3 regions of the Mesorhizobium sp. 10J20-29 genome follow, and region 3 is predicted to be linked to each of the others. Evidence: predicted binding sites of a transcription regulator. Region 3 holds the regulator's gene; each other region holds the start of a gene.
The links. The regulator PhoB, encoded in region 3, activates phosphate uptake and scavenging genes when phosphate is short. The targets are predictions, from matches to a motif close to TGTCATNNANCTGTCAT.

Region 1 (2,263 bases), 1.4 Mb from region 3:
GGAAGCGCCGCAGGAGCGCGGCAAGATTCTGGCCGGGCAGAAGGTGGTGGTACTGTCAAAGAACCTCGTCGAGGCGCGCGCCATCGCCATGACGATCCATGCCTATGGTGGCAGCGTGGCCATTGCCAGTTCCGTCTCGCAGGCCTCCACGATGGCGCAGGGCTGCAAGACGCTGCTGGTCGACGCGGCGATCGAGAAGGCCGACGGTCGCGTGCTCAAGCGGCTTCGCCAAGCCGGTTTCAACGCCGCCAACGCCATCACCATGATAGCGCCGACCGATCGCGGCATGCTTGGTGAGTTCCGCGCCAGCGGCTATTCGACGTTCCTCGCGCGCCCGGTGCGCGGCGAGACGCTGCTTCGCGTGCTGCTGTCTGCTTTGGCCACGAAGGAGGCGTCGGTCGAGCCCGCAAGAGAGCCCGGCATCAAGCCGGCGCGCAGGCGCGGACAGTTGCCAGGACTTTCGGTACTGGTCGCAGAGGACAATGAGATCAACGCCATGCTGGCGCGTTCGACATTGCTCAAGGCCGGTCACCGAGTCGACGTCGTGGGCAACGGCAAGGCAGCGGTGGAGGCGGTAACTGGTGCCGGGGGCAAGCGCCCCTACGACGTCGTTCTGATGGACCTGCACATGCCGGTCATGGACGGTCTCGACGCGATCGCCGCCATTCGTCGCTACGAGGAGGAGGTCGGCTCCCCGCCGATTCCGATCATGGTGCTTTCGGCCGACAGCCAGGAAAAGACCCGTCATGCCATCCTCGCTCATGGCGCGAGCGGCTTCGTGACCAAGCCGCTCGATCCCGATGCGCTGGTTCGCCTGGTGGAAGAACGCGCCGCGGCCTAAGGCCGTGTCCACACCGTCACGACTCCGGGCACATACGCCCCGAACCGATGTCGTTGTCATCCTGCTGAGCCGGCTACAGTCCGCTGTCTTGCCCGGTCCCGGCGAGCAAGCTAGTGTCACAATCCTGTTGCACTCCGTCCGTATCCCCGGCGCCATGAGGGATGGCTCGAAGGAGAATCACCTGTGCGTGCAGCCTTGCCGGAGCGTGAAATCCATCAGGCCCTATCGCCGGCCGCGGTCGATAGAAATGCGGTGAGCCGCTTCGATGCCGGCGCTCCGCTTGGCCGGATCGGCAGCCTAGAGGTCCGGTTGGCGCGCAGTCTCGACGAAATCTCCGCCGCCCAGGAAGTCCGCTACCGCGTTTTCTACGAGGAACTCGGCGCCAACAGCGCAGAACTCGATACTACCGAGCGACGCGACGCCGACCGCTTCGACCTCATTTGCGACCATCTGCTGGTTTTCGACACCGCCCTCCCCGGCCCCTGCCACAGGCAGATCGTCGGCACCTACCGGCTACTGAGTCAGGAAGCGGCCAACAAGGCCGGCGGTTTCTACTCCGATGACGAATTCGAGCTGAAGAAGCTGATCGCCCGGCATCCGGGCCAGCGGTTCCTTGAACTTGGCCGCTCCTGCGTGCTGCCCCAATACCGCTCCAAGCGCACGATCGAAGTTCTCTGGCAGGGCATCTGGGCCTATATCAACCAACACAACGTCGGCGTCATGACCGGCTGTGCCTCGTTCCACGGCGTCGTGCCGGCGGCACATGCCGAGGCCCTGTCTTTCCTGGCGCAGAACTGCCGGACCACGTCAGACTGGGACATCCGCGCCGTGGCGAGCCGCTACTGCTCGATGGATCTCATGCCGCCCGAGGCTGTCAGCATGAAGTCGGCACTCGCCGCCATGCCGCCGTTGATCAAGGGCTATCTCAGGGTTGGCGCACGGGTCGGCGACGGCTGCGTCATCGACCACCAGTTCGGCACCGTCGACGTCTTCATCGTGATGCCGGTGAAGGAGATCGCGGCCCGGTACGTCATTTACTATGGCGGCGAGGGGCAGCGCTACGCGGCCTGAGGCCGACAGCGCGCGCGACTAGCCATGGCTGAACCCCGGGACGCGCAGGCCCATTCGAGCGTCATGGAATGTCTTCCGGCCGTCGGCCTGGCCGCGCCCGGTAGGGTGGAAAGCTCCATCCAAACCTGATCGCGCCGCCGCGCACGGCAAAGGCACAACCAAAAGCAATCAGCGCTGCCGCGAAGCCCGGCAGGTAGGCGATATCGGCCAGCGTGTAGACGGCGGCTCCGGCCATTGCGGCCGAAACGTAGATTTCAGGCTTGATCAGCACCGAGGGTTCGCCGACCAGCAGATCGCGCAGGATGCCACCGAATGTCGCCGTCAGCATGCCCATGACGATGGCGACGACAG
Region 2 (2,263 bases), 2.4 Mb from region 3:
CGTGAGTGCCACGAGATTGAGCGCCGAACCGCCCCGCACGGGGTAGGTGACGAGGTGGAAGCCGGGATGCATGAAGGCGGTGACGGCACCGGCGATGCCGATCTTGATGAGTTCCTGCGCGGCCGGGCTGTCCGCGCTGACCGTGCGCCGCCAGGCCAGTTCGCCGGCAAAGCTGCTTTTGCCCTTGCTGCCGTTCAGCCCGCGCAGGCCTGACCAGACCCCGTCGGCGCCCACCAGCAGCAGTCCGCCGGCGCGCACCGTTCCGCCTGCCGTTTCAACCGAGGCCGTGACGCCATGGGCGTGCAGGCTGACACTCTTGACGTCGGCGCCGGTGACCAGTTCGATACCCGGTTCCCGCGCGACATGTGCAAGCAGCGCGCTTTGCAGGTCCGAGCGGCGCAGCGTCAGGTAGGGCGCCCGCCAACGCGCCTCGGCTGCCGCGCCGAGCGGCACGCGGCCGAGTTCGGCGAGGCTGGCTGCGTCCCGCAGGATCACCGCTGTCGGCCGGACCGCTGTCAGGCGGAGCGCTGAAAGCACGCCAAGACGATCGAGGATGCGCGTGGCATTGGGAGAAAGCTGGATCCCGGCCCCGCTTTCCTCGAGCTTCTGCGCGCGTTCGAAGATGCGGACGGGATAGCCGCGCACGGCAAAGGACAGCGCCGTTGTCAAACCGGCGATGCCGGCGCCAGCGATGATGACCTGCCGGGAACGGGCCTCACTCATCGACGGTGTCCGCCGTCGGGATCAGGCCGCGCGATGAAGGTAAAGGCAGTTTTCCGGCCGCGTCTCGGCCGGAGCGAGATCGGCGGAATACCGGTAGAGGGTCGAGCAATAGGGGCAGACCTTCTCGCTGTCGGCGCCCATATCCAGAAAGACATGCGGATGGTCGAATGGCGGGTTGGCACCCACGCACATGAATTCCTTGACGCCGATCTCGATCGCGGCGTGCCCCGCGTCATTCTGGAAGTGGGGTATGGAACCGCCCGCCATGCTACGCTCCGATAGTGGATTGAATCTCGCCTGCGGTAGCGTTTGTAACATTAACGGACGCTTTGCAAGTCGGTTGAAATCAAACTGTTGCAATTGCCCGGCACAGGATAAATTCCGTCAAAAGTCGGCTATAGGTGAAAGAGCCGAGGGTCAGTGAGCGATATGAACCAGTTGAAGCCAGTCCAGAAAGAGTTCACCAGCGGTCAGACGACCGACGCCGACGGCGGCGCAGGCAACCCCGACCGCTTCGTCAACCGCGAGTTCTCGTGGCTCCAGTTCAACAGGCGCGTTCTCGAGGAATCGCAGAACGCCAGCCATCCTCTTCTGGAGCGGGTTCGCTTCCTGTCGATCTCGGCCGGTAATCTGGACGAGTTCTTCATGGTGCGTGTCGCCGGCCTGGCCGGCCAGGTTCGCGAGGGCATCCTGCTCAAGAGCCCCGACGGCCGTACGCCCGACCAGCAGCTCGAGCAGCTGCTCGTCGAGGTCGGGCGGCTGCAGGACGACCAGCAGAAGAGCCTGTCGGAGCTGATGGGACTGCTGAAGAAGGAGGGGATCGAAACGATCTCCGCAGACCAGCTCTACAAGGACGAGTTGAGCTGGCTGGAGGAACACTTCCTGGATCAGGTGTTCCCGGTCCTGACGCCCCTGTCGATCGACCCGGCGCATCCCTTCCCCTTCATTCCAAATCTCGGCTTCTCCATCGCCCTGCAGTTGCGCAACCTGAAGGACCGCGAGGAGATGACGGCGCTGCTGCGCCTGCCCATCGCGCTCAGGCGCTTCATCCGGCTGCCGGACCGCAAGAAGAACGTGCGCTTCATCCCGATCGAGGAAACCGTCGGCCTGTTCATCGGCAAGCTGTTTCCCGGCTATGAGGTCAAGGCTTCGGGCACTTTCCGCATCATCAGGGACAGTGACATCGAGGTGGAGGAAGAGGCGGAAGACCTCGTCCAGCTCTTCGAGACCGCCCTGAAACGTCGCCGCCGTGGCTCGGTGATCCGCATCGAGTTCGACAGCCAGATTCCGGAGGAACTGCGCGAGTTCGTCGCCGGGGAACTCGGCATCGCCTCGAACCGCATCAGCGTGCTGACCGGCCCGCTTGCCGTCGACCAGATTTCCGAGATCGTTGCCGTGCCGCGCGACGATCTGAAGTTCACGCCCTACAATCCGCGCTTCCCGGAGCGCATCCGGGAGCATCGCGGTGATTGCTTCGCGGCGATCCGCGAAAAGGACATTCTCGTCCATCACCCCTACGAGTCGTTCGACGTGGTGGTGC
Region 3 (2,263 bases):
CATGGTCAGAGGTGCGATCCGCGCATTGCTGCAATCCGATGGGGCGCTGGCGCAGCGGGTCGTCTCGGACGACGTGATCATGGATGCGCGGCAGCGCGAACTCGACGACCGGGCAATCACCCTGATCGCCAAACGGCAGCCGATGGCCCAGGACCTGCGTGCAGTCGTTGGTGCCATCCGCATGGCCGGCGATCTCGAGCGGATCGGCGACCTGGCCAAGAATATCGCCAAGCGCGTCAGCGCAGTCGGGCAGAGCCCGGCGCCGCGCAGCCTCGCGCATGGCATCGAGGGAATGTCCGAAATGGTGCTCAGCCAGGTCGACGGTGTCATCAAGCACTACCTGGCCCGCGACGCCGACGCCCTGCGTGACCTGCGCATCGACGATGAGAAGATCGACGTCAAGTACACGTCGGTCTTTCGCGAGCTTCTGACCTACATGATGGAAGATCCGCGCAACATCACCTCCTGCACGCACCTCCTGTTCTGTGCCAAGAACCTCGAGCGCATCGGCGACCACGTCACCAACATCGCCGAGAACGCCTATTTCGTGGTTACAGGACAACAATTGCCGGTATCCCGTCCCAAGCTCGACGAAACGTCGCTGTCGGTCTTGGCGGAATAGCGCGCTGGAAAGAGCATCAAGCCAATGATTGCGCCCAAGATCATGGTCGTCGAGGACGAGGAGCCGCTCGGCGTGCTGCTCCGATACAACCTCGAGGCCGAAGGCTACCAGGTCGAGATCGTGACGCGCGGCGACGAGGCCGAAATCCGCCTGCAGGAAAATGCACCGGACCTTCTTGTGCTCGACTGGATGGTGCCTGCCATCTCGGGCATCGAACTTTGCCGCCGCTTGCGCATGCGACCTGAAACGCAGCGGCTGCCGATCATCATGCTGACGGCGCGCGGCGAGGAAAGCGACAGGGTGCGCGGGCTTTCGACAGGCGCCGACGATTACCTGGTGAAGCCGTTCTCGACGCCGGAATTCATGGCGCGCGTGCGCGCCCTGCTGCGCCGGGCCAAGCCGGAAGTGCTGTCCAGCGTGCTCAAGGTCGGCGACATCATGCTCGACCGTGAGGCGCACCGGGTCTACCGCAAGAAGAACGAGATCAAGCTCGGGCCGACGGAGTTCCGTCTGCTGGAGTTCATGATGCGCCATCCGGGACGCGTGTTCTCGCGCAGCCAGCTGCTCGACAATGTCTGGGGCGAGACGATCTACATCGACGAGCGCACTGTCGACGTGCATGTCGGGCGCCTGCGCAAGGCAGTCAACAATGGCCGCATGCCAGACGTGATCCGCACGATCCGTGGTGCCGGCTACGCCATCCGCGAAGACTAGGCCTGCTACTCGGCCGGGTACCAGTATTTAGCGCCGGGCGCGTCGCGTCCGATGATGACGAAATTGTTGGCGAAGACCCGGTAGGGCGCGCTCCATTCCCCATCCGGCCATTTGACCCGGATCTCGGCGCGCTCCGCCGTGCCGACGCCGACGTGGATAAAGCCTGCATGTCCGGCCGCGTGGCCGCCGCCGACCTGAACGCTGCGCACATAGGTCTGGGTGCCCGATTTGACGTAAATGAGGGCGCCCACGGCGTCGCGATTGACGTCCTTCTGTCGCAGTTCGATGCCGACGAAGTTGCCCATGGGCCGAGCCAGGTCACCGGCCACCGCACCGCAGTTGCGGAACAGGCTGGCCTTCTGGCCGCGGTTGACGACGAGCAGGTCGAGCATGCCGTCCATGTTGAAATCCTCGACGATGGCTCCGCGTCCCTTGGTGGGCAATGCGATGCCGGCGACATCGCCGGCTTCGGCGAAGCTGCCGTCCCATTGGCCGATCAGGAGGTTGTCCGGATCGTTGGCGGCGAAATCGGGCATCTGCTCGACATTGCCCTTGGCAATGAACAGGTCGAGCAGGCCATCATTGTTGAAGTCGGCGAACTCGGAATGCCATCCGGTCGACGGCTTCAGGTCGCCGCCGGTGTAGGGGCGATGCGCGGTGGCGCCCTTGTCCCAGGCAACGTCCGTATAGACCGGCCGGTTCTCGTCCGACTCGTCGTCGAGCTTCTGCAGCTTGGTGTCGCCCATCGACGTCAATGCGTACTCGGGCGTGCCGTCGCCGTCGATGTCGCCCTCGGCGATGCCCATGCCCCAGATCGTCAAATGCTGCCAGCCGTCCGCCTTGCCGTAGAGCCGGGGCGGATTCTCCGGCTCGACCTTCCACAGTTGCTCCTCGCCACCGCGATAATACTGGCGGTCGTTGGTGACC

Region 1: the regulator PhoB is predicted to act here: its motif matches at 956-972, upstream of olsB (l-ornithine N(alpha)-acyltransferase).
Region 2: the regulator PhoB is predicted to act here: its motif matches at 1,065-1,081, upstream of ACT2BZ_RS16190 (RNA degradosome polyphosphate kinase).

The regions. Positions count from the first base shown of each region.
Region 1 covers NZ_CP199156.1:2,212,630-2,214,892, reverse strand. The annotation lists gene ACT2BZ_RS10600 (ATP-binding protein) at 1-841, shown strand, start outside; gene olsB (l-ornithine N(alpha)-acyltransferase) at 1,094-1,912, shown strand; gene ACT2BZ_RS10590 (trimeric intracellular cation channel family protein) at 1,974-2,263, opposite strand, start outside.
Region 2 covers NZ_CP199156.1:3,390,937-3,393,199, forward strand. The annotation lists gene ACT2BZ_RS16180 (FAD-dependent monooxygenase) at 1-723, opposite strand, end outside; gene ACT2BZ_RS16185 (zinc-finger domain-containing protein) at 745-990, opposite strand; gene ACT2BZ_RS16190 (RNA degradosome polyphosphate kinase) at 1,153-2,263, shown strand, end outside.
Region 3 covers NZ_CP199156.1:805,706-807,968, reverse strand. The annotation lists gene phoU (phosphate signaling complex protein PhoU) at 1-622, shown strand, start outside; gene phoB (phosphate regulon transcriptional regulator PhoB) at 647-1,336, shown strand; gene ACT2BZ_RS03920 (FG-GAP repeat domain-containing protein) at 1,342-2,263, opposite strand, start outside.